Regions from separate parts of the Exiguobacterium sp. U13-1 genome, predicted to be linked through region 1. Evidence: riboswitches for the same ligand, from Rfam matches in the RefSeq annotation. Region 1 holds a riboswitch; each other region holds the start of a gene.
What was found. Region 1 has a riboswitch for S-adenosylmethionine ahead of ESP131_RS01065 (Na+/H+ antiporter NhaC family protein). Riboswitches for the same ligand answer to the same signal wherever they lie in the genome.
Positions count from the first base shown of each region.

Region 2: another riboswitch for S-adenosylmethionine. It lies ahead of ESP131_RS01900 (amino acid permease); the one in region 1 lies ahead of ESP131_RS01065 (Na+/H+ antiporter NhaC family protein).
Region 3: another riboswitch for S-adenosylmethionine. It lies ahead of ESP131_RS01765 (LLM class flavin-dependent oxidoreductase); the one in region 1 lies ahead of ESP131_RS01065 (Na+/H+ antiporter NhaC family protein).

Region 1 covers NZ_CP015731.1:191,733-195,996, forward strand. The annotation lists gene ESP131_RS01050 (histidine phosphatase family protein) at 1-85, opposite strand, end outside; gene ESP131_RS01055 (alpha/beta hydrolase) at 103-1,092, opposite strand; gene ESP131_RS01060 (metal ABC transporter solute-binding protein, Zn/Mn family) at 1,263-2,276, shown strand; SAM riboswitch class I at 2,345-2,449, shown strand; gene ESP131_RS01065 (Na+/H+ antiporter NhaC family protein) at 2,531-3,841, shown strand; gene ESP131_RS01070 (hypothetical protein) at 3,885-4,088, opposite strand; gene ESP131_RS01075 (aldo/keto reductase) at 4,246-4,264, shown strand, end outside.
Region 2 covers NZ_CP015731.1:362,176-366,439, forward strand. The annotation lists gene mmuM (homocysteine S-methyltransferase) at 1-521, opposite strand, end outside; gene ESP131_RS01900 (amino acid permease) at 496-1,899, opposite strand; SAM riboswitch class I at 1,977-2,078, opposite strand; gene ESP131_RS01905 (polysaccharide pyruvyl transferase family protein) at 2,188-3,654, opposite strand; gene ESP131_RS01910 (ketopantoate reductase family protein) at 3,861-4,264, opposite strand, start outside.
Region 3 covers NZ_CP015731.1:335,647-339,910, forward strand. The annotation lists gene ESP131_RS01760 (ATP-grasp domain-containing protein) at 1-939, opposite strand, end outside; gene ESP131_RS01765 (LLM class flavin-dependent oxidoreductase) at 936-1,994, opposite strand; SAM riboswitch class I at 2,070-2,172, opposite strand; gene ESP131_RS01770 (DUF975 family protein) at 2,286-2,924, opposite strand; gene ESP131_RS01775 (DUF2325 domain-containing protein) at 2,988-4,253, opposite strand.

The sequences.
Region 1 (4,264 bases):
TCAACGGTATATCTTCTCTTCCTTGAATCCGTTCGTTTAAGTTCCAATCCGTCTGACCATGCCGCACTAAACAAATTTCAGTCATGTCTCTGTCTCCCTCATTTAAGAAATATGACTGATTGTATCATGTTTTCCATTCGGAAGTTGTCGCGGTGGCAACAGTAGCACCTGACAGGTGAAACGTTCAATTCGTTCGAGCAATCGCTCGATCTTCAATGGATTTTCCGTCTGAGCAAAACTGGCAAGCGAATGGGTACCGTTCGGAAAAGAAAATAAACGGACATCAGCTCCGACATCGGCTCCTTTTTCGACGAAATGGAGTGCTTGCGAAAAGGGAACGATTGGATCTTTTTTGCCATGCAAGAGCATGATCGGTGGGGCATCCGAAGATAGGTGTGTGACCGGTGAGACGTGTGTCATCAGCTTGCGCCATTCTTCCCGTCCACCCTTATAGAACTTAATGTGGGCGATCCAAGTCTGAATGAAATTAAACAATAAAAAATTCGTCGGCGGATATAAAGCGATGACACCACTGATCAATGGCATGTGGCGTTCATCACGCTCTCCGACAAAAGCAGTTGGGGCAAGTGCCGTTGTCAACATGAGTGCGGCTCCGGCAGAGTCTCCCCATACCATCATCCGTCCTCTTAAGATACGAAGGTCCTCTGCTTCCTTGTTCAAAAAACATAACGCATCCCGTACATCCTCGAGGTTATCCGGAAAATAACTGCCCTCTTCGAACAAACGATAATCGATGCTACAGACGGCAACTCCGAGTTCAAGTAGGCGGTCGACGATTGGACTAAAGCAGAACATATCGTCCCGTTCTCCACGAACGAATGCACCACCGTGTGCGTAGATGGCAATTGGAAATGGTCCTTCCCCCAGCGGATAATAGAGATCGAGCTGTAAGGTGCGGTCCCCCACCTGTTTATAGATGAGTGTCCGCGGTGCAAGTTGTTTTTCTGTGAGTGGCAAGGCGGGTTCGGTCCACCGAAGTAATGCACCGTAATTGTTCCAGATGCTCGCTCCCGCTGCTGCTGTCGTCAATAATGCAGCTCCCCCCATTAGCCATGCAGTTTCACGTTTCACTTGATCACCTCCAAAAAGACGTGCCAGTTTCTTCACTTTATTATCCTTCTACCCCGTTTTAAAAGATGTCGAACGTCTCGGTATTCCTACTTGACGCTTCACCAGCGTTCCGCTATAGTGAGAAAGTCCAAATCGGAATAGTTACGTTTTAATAATGGAGGTATCATATAATGAAAAAAATCATTCCTGCTTTAACGGTCGCCTTCGCAAGTGCAAGTATCCTCGCCGCTTGCGGTTCGAATACCGATTCATCGACTTCAGATAAAACCCAGACAGAAGTCTATACATCGACGTTCGCGACGGCTGCTATTGCCCGCGAAATCGGTGGTGATCAAGTCGACGTCAAGATGATCGTCCCACCTGGAGCCGATCCTCACTCTTACGAACCAACGTCAAAACAACTCACTGAGATTGCTAAGGGAGACTTGTTCCTTTTGACAGGTACGACACTCGAGCCGTATTCGAAAAAAATCCAGGAGAGCCTAAAAGGCACGGATGTCCGCTTCGTCGAGACGAGTAAGGACGTCAACTTACTGGAATCGGATGCTACACTCCATGCACATGAAGAAGAAGGGCATAGTGAAGACGAACACGCTCACGAAGAAGAAAAGCATGATGATCATGCAACGGATGAACATGCGCATGAAGAAGAAGGTCATGAACACGGAAAATACGATCCACACGTCTGGCTCGATCCTGTCAACGCAAAAGCAATGGCACGCTCGATTACAACTGCCTTATCAAAAGAAGTACCAAAAGACAAAGCAACATTCGAGAAAAACTTAAAAGCGTTCGATCAGCAAGCTGATGAATTGGACGAACAATTCAAACAAGCGGTCGCTGACGGATCGAAAAAAGAACTTCTCGTCACACATGCCGCATACGGTTACCTCGCAGAACGATATGGTTTCACGCAACTACCGATTGCGGGTATCTCGCTGTCAGATGAACCGTCACAAAAGCAACTGGCTGCTTTAGTGAAAGAAGCACGGATGCATGATTTGAAATACGTCGCGTTCGAAGAGACGGTCTCACCAAAGGTCGCACGTGTCATCCAAAAAGAAATTGGAGCTGAATCCGTGACGATCCATAATCTAGAGTCAGTCACGAAGACGCAACAAAACAGCTCTTATTTTAAATTGATGGAAGAAAACGTCCAGACGTTAAAACAAGCACTTCAGTAAAGTACAGTTGACACGCGTTACTCAATGCGGTACGGTAAGAAACGTGTTTTAGACAATTGAATGACTTCTTTTTATCGCGAGAAACGGAGGGACTGGCCCAATGATGTTTCGGCAGCGGACGATTTAATTCGTACTGTGCCAAATCCAGCAAGCGAAAGCTTGAGAGATAAGAAGAGCGTCTTTATTTCATAAAGACCTCCTTCTTTCTTGCGAAGGGGTCTTTTTTTGTATCTTTGAGAAACGAGGTGTCAACAATGAATGAAACGATCACGCCTAACAAATGGGCATTGCTTCCTCTCGTCGTATTCCTGGTCCTCTTCATCGGAGCCGGGATCTTCTATGACGACTTTTACAAATTTCCGATCCTTATCGCCGCATTGATCGCTTTGATTTTTGCTGCAATCACGACGAAAGGATCCATCAATCAAACGGTCGAACGAATCGCAACGGGTGCCGGAAATCCCGATATCATGATCATGGTCTTCATCTTCTTATTAGCCGGTACGTTTTCTGGAACGGCAGAAGCAATCGGTGCCATCGATGCGACCGTCAATGCTGCTTTGACGTTCCTACCTCCGTCATTACTGATGAGTGGTCTGTTCATCATCGCTGCCTTCATCTCGATGGCAATGGGAACATCGACTGGAACGATTGCTGCACTCGCGCCGATCGCCTTCGGTATTCATGAAGCGACAGGCATCAACGTTGCGATCGCAGCGGCTGCTGTCGTTGGTGGATCGATGTTCGGCGATAACTTGTCGTTCATCTCAGATACGACGATTGCTGCCGTCCGTACCCAAAAAACGAACATGCGCGATAAATTCCGGACGAACTTCATGATCGTCCTACCGGCTGCTATTTTGACGGTCATCCTACTCGCATTCGTTTCTGGTTCTGGTGACGTCGTCGAAGCAAAAGCATTTGAATTCTACAAGTTGATTCCATATCTTGCTGTCATCGTCCTTGCACTATTTGGCGTCAATGTCATCCTTGTCTTAATTGGTGGTACGTTACTCACCGGCATCATCGGTATGATTGATGGTAGTTTCGGCTTGAGTGGCTTCGTCCTCTCGATGTCTGAAGGAATGATGGGCATGGCGGAAATCTCCATTTTGACGCTCCTCATGGGTGGTCTCGTCAGCTTGATCACGTTCAACGGTGGAATTGCTTACTTGAAAGAGACGCTGACACGCAAGATTTCACAGCGTCGCGGTGCCGAATTCAGTATGGCGGCACTCGTCAGTGCAACGAATCTTGCGACAGCAAACAATACGATCTCGATTCTCGTCGCTGGACCACTGGCAGCTGAAATCGCCGATACGTATGAAGTCGATCGCAAGAAATCAGCGAGTATCCTTGATATCTTCTCTTGTGGGATTCAAGGCATCATTCCGTATGGAGCACAACTATTGATTGCAGCAGAATTGACGAAAACGGCTTCTCCTGAACTGATTCCGTATCTGTTCTATCCATTCCTCCTCTTCGTCTGTGGATCAATCGCCATCTTCTTCGGCTTGCCACGCATGAAGAAGACAGCGACGAAGCAAGAAAAAATTTCTTCGTAACCATAAAACAGGTCCAATCGCGTCGACGATTGGACCTGTTTTATTATTTTTTCTGCTTCGCTTGTCGTTCTAAGATGAAGTAAGCAATTGCCGGAAGCGGGAATTGAACAAGTCCAGCGCCTCCCCAAACCCATGGATTACGTCCTGATTTTCGCGCACTAAGAAATAGACCCACTGCCTGCGTTACTAACAAGGCGCCAATACTAAGCCAAGTACATTTGGATAACTTTTTATTCTTTTGAGCCATCTTTTCTCCCCCTCTTTTAACACACGATTAAATCTCATGGTTCTTTTCTATTTTACCGTATTTTATTCCTCCATGAGCATGGAAACGGACGTCTTCGTTCGTTCATGCTAAACTAAACGAGCAAATCTAAACTACGTTTTATGAGGAGGAGTAACACATGCAATACGCAAAACTTT
Region 2 (4,264 bases), 170 kb from region 1:
ACGACCGCTTCCTCGAGCGACGGAATCGTCTCGAATGCCAGCAGATCCGCTCCTGCTTCAATCAACGCTTCGATACGTGGTCTGTGAAAGGCTTCTAGCACATCTGCTGACACCCCGTAATGACCGCGATACTCAGAGCCATCTGCTAAGTAGGCACCATAAGGACCCACTGATCCCGCGATTAATGCGTCACTCTTTCCGCTACGCGAGCGTGCATTTTGCGCCAAGGTGACTGTTTTTCGAATCAGCGCCTGTGCTTCCTCTGTCTTAATATGACGTTGCTTGAATCCTTCAATACTTGCTTGATAGCTTGAAGTGATGGCAACATCGGCACCTACTTCAAAGTAGTCACGATGGACGTGTTCGATCTGTTCCGGTGCTTCGATTAAGAGACGTGCTGACCAAAGCGGGTCGTTCAGGTCGAATCCCTTCTGTTCAAGTTCGGTTGCAAGGGCACCATCTAAAATGAGAAAGGGAACTTCCTGTAATCGTTGATCAACTGGATTTTTGATTCGGGACATCTTCAACACTCCGTTTCTGAGAAGAATTCGTGAACGCATGAACGACATAACAGATCACGATGAATGGAATACCACAGTACAAGGCAATGCGTTGGGTCGGATCAAATCCGATACCAATCAGGGAAATCAAACAAACGACGAAAGCAACGATCGGGACGAATGGAAAGAGTGGTGTGCGATAGACCAATTCGTCGACCGTATGCCCTTCACGGAGGAATTGTTTCCGGAAGCGATACTGGGCAACGCTGATACTCATCCAAACGACGACGACAGCGAGACCGGAAATCGAGACGAGCGCAATATAGACACTTCCTGCTGCATAGATGCTAGACAGCAAGGCAAGTCCTCCGCCAAGCATGCTGAACAATACGGCTCGTAGTGGCACCCCATTTGGCGTCACCTGGGCGAAGAAGCGTGGAATCATGCGTTCGTTCGCAAGCGACCAGAGCATCCGAGAGGCGGCGTAAAGTCCAGAGTTCGCTGCCGACAAGATCGCTGTCAAAATGACGAAGTTCATCACGTCTGCTGCGTAAGGAATTCCGATTCGTTCAAACACGGCGACGAACGGACTTTCGAGTACGCCTTTCCCTTCCGTTGGCAACAAGACGGCTAACACGATGATCGTACCGACGAAAAAGAGAACCAGTCGTAAAATCGTCGTCCGGATCGCAAGCGGAATCGTCCGTTTCGGATCGACTGCTTCACCTGCTGCTACACCGATCAGTTCCGTTCCCGAGTAAGCAAAGTTCACGGCAAGCATCGTCATGAAGATGACGAAAGCGCCATTTGGGAACAACCCGCCTTCGGTTAACGAAGAAAAGAATGGAGCCGGACTACCATCTTGCAGTGGAATGAAGCCGACGATCGCTCCCGCACCAAGTAAAATGAAAGCAATGATCGTCACGACCTTAATCGCTGAAAACCAAAACTCGACTTCAGCGAACACGCGGACCTTCAAGACGTTGATACCAAGGATCATCGCAGCGAATAAGGCGCTGAACACCCACACCGGAATCGACGGGAACCAACGTTGCATCAAAATACCTGCTGCCGTGAATTCTGAACCAAGGGCGACCGTCCACGTCAGCCAGTAGAGCCAGGCGACTGTGTAACCGGTACCGGGTCCGATGTAATTCGTTGCGTATTTATGAAATGAACCGGTTTCCGGCATGTGCACGGCGAGTTCACCGAGACTTAACATAACTAAGTAGACGACGACTGCCCCAATCAAATACGACAAAATCGTCCCGACCCGTCCTGCTTGTTCTAACGTATAACCTGTACTTAAAAACAATCCTGTTCCAATGACACCACCTAACGACAGCATAATCAGATGACGTGATTCCATCTTGCGTCGAAAAGCCCCACTCGTTTTCATGAATTCGTTTCCTCCTCATTCCACCTATTTCAAACAAAAAACGCATCCTCACGGATGCGTCGGTCGACAATTCGGAAATCTTATCGATCGGGTGCAGCACCCGCAGGAATTAGCACAGTATCTTTCGACCTGTTGCTGAGGTTTCATAGGGCCAGTCCCTCCACCTCTCTGGATAAGTATGTAATTGTTCCTAACCCTATCAAGTCTTTTTCGAATTGTCAACACAATTCAGAATACTTCTACCCAAAAAACATTCCGCATCGTATCGTTCCGGAATGTTTGGAGGTCTTATTTTTTGGCGAATAAATCCGCTGTTTTCAAGGCTGCACGAACCGCTTTCCGGTTCAATGTCCCTTGCTGATGTTTCATTTTCTTCGTTTGGGCAGCCAGTTGCGCTTTGAGCGCCGCAATCTCTTGATCCTTTTGAGCCGTTCCTGTTTGTTTCTGCAATGCTTTGATTTTCTTATCTTTTTCAGCTAATTGTGCTTTTGTTTGTTTTTGCGCATCCGCAATCTTCTTCTCTTGTTCCGGGAAGAACCGTTCGAAACGGGCGACTGCTTCTTCAAGACTTACGCCAGAAATCGGCTGGACTGGTGGGAGCAACTCAGTTTGCGCCATTTGACGGTCAAACGGTACATTCTCAGGATAGTTCGTCTCTTGATAGATATGCTCAAGATCATTCACGTTCAAGAAGTCAACGAAGTTGTCGAAGTTACGCGCTTGAACACGTGCTGGACTTTGGAAGTCAGCGTTGGCTACGATGTCGGATAATTGTGTATCCGCTTTGATGTCGTTCGCCCAAATGTGCGTCAATTGATGGTAATCCGTCAATTCGCGCATCCGTGCATCTTTTGGAATGAGGATACTCGGCGTACCCGCAAGCGTCGCTGTGATGTTTCCGTGCAAGCGCGCACCAAAACTAAGGTCTGCTTGTCCGATGAAATCGAACCATGTCTGTGCGTTCAAGAAGAAACGGACCCGATCATTCATATAAGCAGGATCCGACATCTTCACCGGATAGTTCGTCACTGAAAGATCTGCGATCGGGTGCGTTCCTGTGTACGTTAACTTCAGTTCCTTCATCCACTGGGGAATGAAGTAATGATTCGGGTATTCTTCCATTCCGCGTGTAATGAAATCAAGGACGTTTTGTGGAGCCAAACGTGACGAGTTGACCGTAATCATCGACTCAGGTGTGATGTTCGTTTCACGGATGTGCAAGTCGCGACCAAACGCGTACATCGAAGGACATCCAATGACACGATGATCGATCCCTTCGCGGAAACCAAGACGTGTTAAGTATTTCGATGTGATCTCTCCGCGAAGACCAAGCATGCTTGAGCGCTCGAGAACGGCACTGACGAATGCTTTAACATCTTCATCGAATGGGAATCCACCATCTAAGTCTGGTTCAAACGGTGCACGTAATCCTACACCGATGACGACGACTGGAATCTTTAATTTTTTGATGAGACGTGTATATTTCCGTAACGTCGGTACGAATTCTTTTCGGAATGCGTCCGCTAACGGAATGACATAAAGATCAAAGTTGGCATTGATTTCGTCTGCCCGTTCTTCGTCGTAATAGTAATAGTCAGGTGTAATCGTCGTACCTTCTGTCATCAACGTCCGAAAGATACTGTATTGATAGATAAGATTTCCAACGTTTCCTCCAATGGAATTATGTTTCATCAAATAAGGAGCATCGAACTGTTCGAATGGTGTCATACCTGCACGAATAATAATACGTTTCATAATGGATAAACTTCCCCTCTCGTCTGCTTCATTCGTCCTCGCAAGAAAAAAAATACGGAAAAATATATTATCAGTTTTTTTCAATCTCATTAAGAATAGATGAATTTTATTTCGGAAGTCAACGATTCCTAAGGGAAACAGGTCTTTCGTCATCAAAACGAAACATTTGCATTACTCCATAATTTTTCTAAAATAGAAAAATGTAACTATTTAATCGTTTTGAGATACATGCGCAGATTCGCTTCGACTAATTTCAAGGCATTCATCTGATCAGTCGTAGAAGGCTTCAATAACGCACTGAAAAAATGTTCCACTTCGACGGGCTGACCCTTTTCCATGTCCCGTAACATCGACGATTTCATCGTGTTTTCCATTCCATGCATCTGTTTCAACAGCACCGCTTCTACATCGTCATTAAAGACTGCGCCTTGTTCTTCCATCGCCTGTTTCGCTTCCTTCATGACGTCTAGGATCATTTGACGCCCGACAGCTTCTTGCCGAATCGGACCAATAGCTGAGCGAAATAGCGTCGTCACGCCGGCGAATGTCGAAATGAAGAGATACTTTTGCCACATGTCATCCATGATATGCATCGAGTACATCATTGGTG
Region 3 (4,264 bases), 140 kb from region 1:
TGTGCTTGTTTCAAGGGCTGCACCGAGGAACTTGGCCAGTTCGAGCATACCGTAGCGTCCTGCAGCTGCCTCAGCATCCGAATTATAGTTCGTATTCGTATTGACGTCATACGTATAGATCGTACCTGACGCATCCTTGATGAACTCGATGCCTGCGACCGCAATCTGGTTCGCTTGGAGGAAGGCTTCATACTTTTGGATGATCGGATCATCGAAGCCTTCAACAATTTGGAACTTCATCGGCGTTTGCGGTGCTTCTTCACCAACTGGGCAAAACAGGTCGTCAATCACACACGCATCCGCTGGGCAAAGTTCGAATCCTTCCGACGTATCGACTTGGACCGCGTAGACGAATTTTCCACCCACGAACTCACAGCGCGTGATATACGGTTCTGGTGCTTGGATGTACTCTTGAATCAACGTGATGCCATCGACTGGTTCGTCAAATGTCGGACCATCGAGGTAGGCTTCAAGTGCTTCAATTGAGTGGAATAACTGGACGCCGAGACCTTTCCCGGCACGGTTGTGTTTCGTGATGAATGACGAAACGCCGATCTCTTTTGCCGCTTGCACGATTTGATCACGTCCGACTGCAGCCGTCGTCTTTGGTACACGGATGCCTGCTTTACGTAGTGCTGTATACTGATTGACTTTGCTGACTTCAAGGCGGAGCGCACGCGTTCCGTTGAAGACGGTCCGGTCGTGTTCTTCTAACCAAGCAAGGACCCCTTCCGTCAACTCCGGCGCGTAACGGTGCCCGCGTGTATGCGAAGAGGCACTCATCCGGCTGTAAAAGACGCCTTCTGGCGGTAGTTCATCGAGTGGAACGATTCCTTCATTTAGATGCCACTCTTCATACGGTAACTCAAGTTCTTCGAGACGTTTGATGAGATGGTCCGTCCATTCTTGGTTTTCGTGGAGAATATGAATTTTTGTCATGATTGTTGACCTACCTTTCGTTTCGCTTCGACCAGTGGCATTACGTCACGAGCAAAGCGTTCCATTTCTTCGAGTTGTGGTGAGAATTGTAACAAGAGTAACGTGACACCGACGGCTTCGAACGCTAGAATGCGTTCCGCAATTTGTTCTGGTGTTCCGATCAAGTTCGGTCTTAGACCACGGTTCGAGACGGAATAATCGTTTCGCTCGACCTGTTGCTCCAGTTGCGATTTACTGATGAAATCCTGATAACCGGCATAACCGGCGCTGTCTTCCTTGACGTCCGTAATGCGTTGCCACTCAAGAAGCGCTTCTTCTTCCGTATCCCGACAAATGATGTAGGCAGCAAGACCGAAACTCTCGAGCGGTGCGTGTCCCGTCGATTCCCGGCGTACTTTCATATCGTTGATTTTATGGGCTACTTCTTCGACCGTGCCCCCGTGCATGACATAAGCGTCACAGTGTTCGACGATTGTCCGCTTTCCAGCTTCACTCTCTCCACCAGCGTAGAGCTTGATGCCTGGACGCTGGACGGGCTTCGGATGAAGTTCCGCCTGCTCGATCGTGTAGTGATTACCGGAGAAGCTATACGGTGACGCATCTGCCCATAATCCTTTCATGACCGTGACGAATTCTTCCGTCCGAGCATAGCGTTCATCGTGTGCTGTGAAGATACCGTTGTATTGTTTGGCTTCCTCTGCCCACCACGCCGAAACGACGTTGAGCGTAAAGCGTCCACCACTCAACTGATCGATGTTTGCCGCCATCTTCGCCGTCGTCGCTGGATTATGGAACCCAGGACGAACCGCTGTCATGATTTCTAAGCGTTCTGTCGTTGCAGCAATCGCAGCTGCCGTCGTCCATGCCTCAAGACTCGGTTCCTTGATGCCTTTGATGTCGTTCAAGTTCAATTCCGCGATCAACGTCGTCGAGAAGCCGATCCGTTCTGCTGTTTGTGCGACTTGTTTTGCATAATCGAATGTCGGTGGCATCTGTTCATCCTCGACGTTACGTAACCATCCCCCAAAAATCGGTAACCAAAAACCATACTCCACTCCATCGTCCCCCTTATCATAAAAAAAACGCTCTTTTCGAAGTTCGAAAAGAGCGACGGTATCTTGTCCTGTCCGCTCTTATCTTCAGAAGGTATCCCTTCCTGGAAGTAGCACCTTCCGCCACAGCGGGGTTGCTGAAGTGTCTTCGGGCCAGTCCCTCGACTTCTCTAGATAAGATGTGTTGCATTCATCGTACAAAATTCACTGAACTAAAGCAACCATTAAACCGTCTTTTCCAATCGGAATTATTTCGAGCATAAAAAAATCCCGACGTAGTGTCGGGATCCGGTATTAATATGGTGCGACGAAATCTGATGTCTGCTCTGGTGCTTGTTCACCACGAACACGATCATAGAACTTGGCTAGTGTGACGCTGAAGTATGGTCCGACCCACAGGATAGCAAGACCAAGAGTAACGATCACGAGTAATGCCCAACCAATGAATGATAGGAAGAGTAAGAATGCTTCCATCTTATGACCGTCCATGAGTTGACGCGAGCGTGTGATTGCCTCGAGGATACCAATCGACGGTTCATCCCGAAGGATGTAGAACGTCAACAAGTAAGAGAACGATTTGATGATCCCTGGAATGATCAAGAGCAACGTCCAAAGTGCGATGAAAATGAATTGAACGATTGCGAGCCCGACCACTTTCAGGAACATCCCGTATGGCTCAAATAGACCTGTCACTTTCGCTTCTTCTCCACGAGCAATCGACATGGCAATCCATGTCCAACCGACTCCTAATGGAATCAGTAAAATCGATACTAACATTACGACGAGATCCATGCTATTTGACGGCTCATCGATATCCGATCCAAATAAGTTAGGAACACCCTGAATGATACTAAACAGCAGGAATGCTAGGACTGCAAATCCCCAACGACCGCTGAGCGACTCCTTCGCTGCTTTTTTTAATTGAGATGACATGAGTAAGGTCCTCCTTGAAAAATAAGTTCTCACCTTACTTTACGGTCGAATTCTTCTAATGTTTCACTCTTTTTTCAATAATTTCCCGTCTCGTTGCTGGTTGAGCCAAGCACGCTCAAGTTGTCGTTCACACGCTGTATATAGCGATCGTCGACCGTCGAGGCGTTCCATCGCGAACGGAATACCATGTTTTTTCGCCTGTGCAATGACATGTGCACTCGCCGCATGAGAGACACGGCTCGTCACGACGACGATGGCATCCGTCTTTTTGGAGAGACAAGCAATCTTTTTCGCAGACTGTGCGTCTCCTGCGAGATGAATCAATTCGATTCCTGTTGGCGCAAAGAACTCACGATAAACAGCCGTTTGTTGTTCGTTTCCAACGATGACGAGGCGCATACCTGTGAAGCGCGTGAAATCAAGCGGTGTCTTATCGACGAAATCCATCAATTGTCCAGGTACAGCTGTCGTCACGATTGGTTCGATCTTTCGCTCTTTTTGAACACGAATGCGCTGCTGCACTTTTTTAGCCTTCGGAACCGTTTGTCGTTTCATTTTTCGTGCATACCGATTTGACTTTTTCGTTGTCACAGGCGTCTTCACTACCGGTTGCTTGACCTCAGATGGACGGTTTGATGATGTGTTGACGATCGGCTCTTCATACGTGAACGGATGTTTCCAAGCAATCGTTAGTGTATCTTTCCGTCCGCGCCACATGGCGAGATCGACGAGTTGTCCTGCTTCTAGTCGGAAATAGCGCATGTCTTCTACTGGTACGACATAATAAAACGGTCTGTCCGACTCATCTTGCAGTGGACCATTCACCGTTTCCTCAATGATTCCATGTGCCTTGACGATGGCTTGTTCAAACACGACACGTTCCGGATTTTCTCTCATTCGCTCCGTCGAGACGACGGCTTCAACACGGCACATCGTTTTTTGATCATCCTGATGATCGACACGGATCCGAACTTCCATGCCGTGCTCGAGATTCCAATCGCGGACGTCTCGTTCTGAAATATGACTGCCGGACCACTCTAGTAAAGTACCGCCTTTTAATCCCCGCTGAAACGTATAGGCATAACGTTGCTTGCGTACTGGCTCGATCGGTACTTGTGGTGGCATTACGACGGTCTGCTTCTCTCGTTTCACTTCGTCGATGACTAGTGTTTCTTGAACATCGCGCGGTGCATAATACGCTGACATCTTGACCCATTCGTCGATTCCGTTCACTTCGTCGAGCCAGAGTTGCCAATCTTCATACCGCTCCACGACTGCTAATTTCATCTGTACCAATTCAGTTGCTCGTTCCAACACCTGTTGCATCATCCGTAACCACT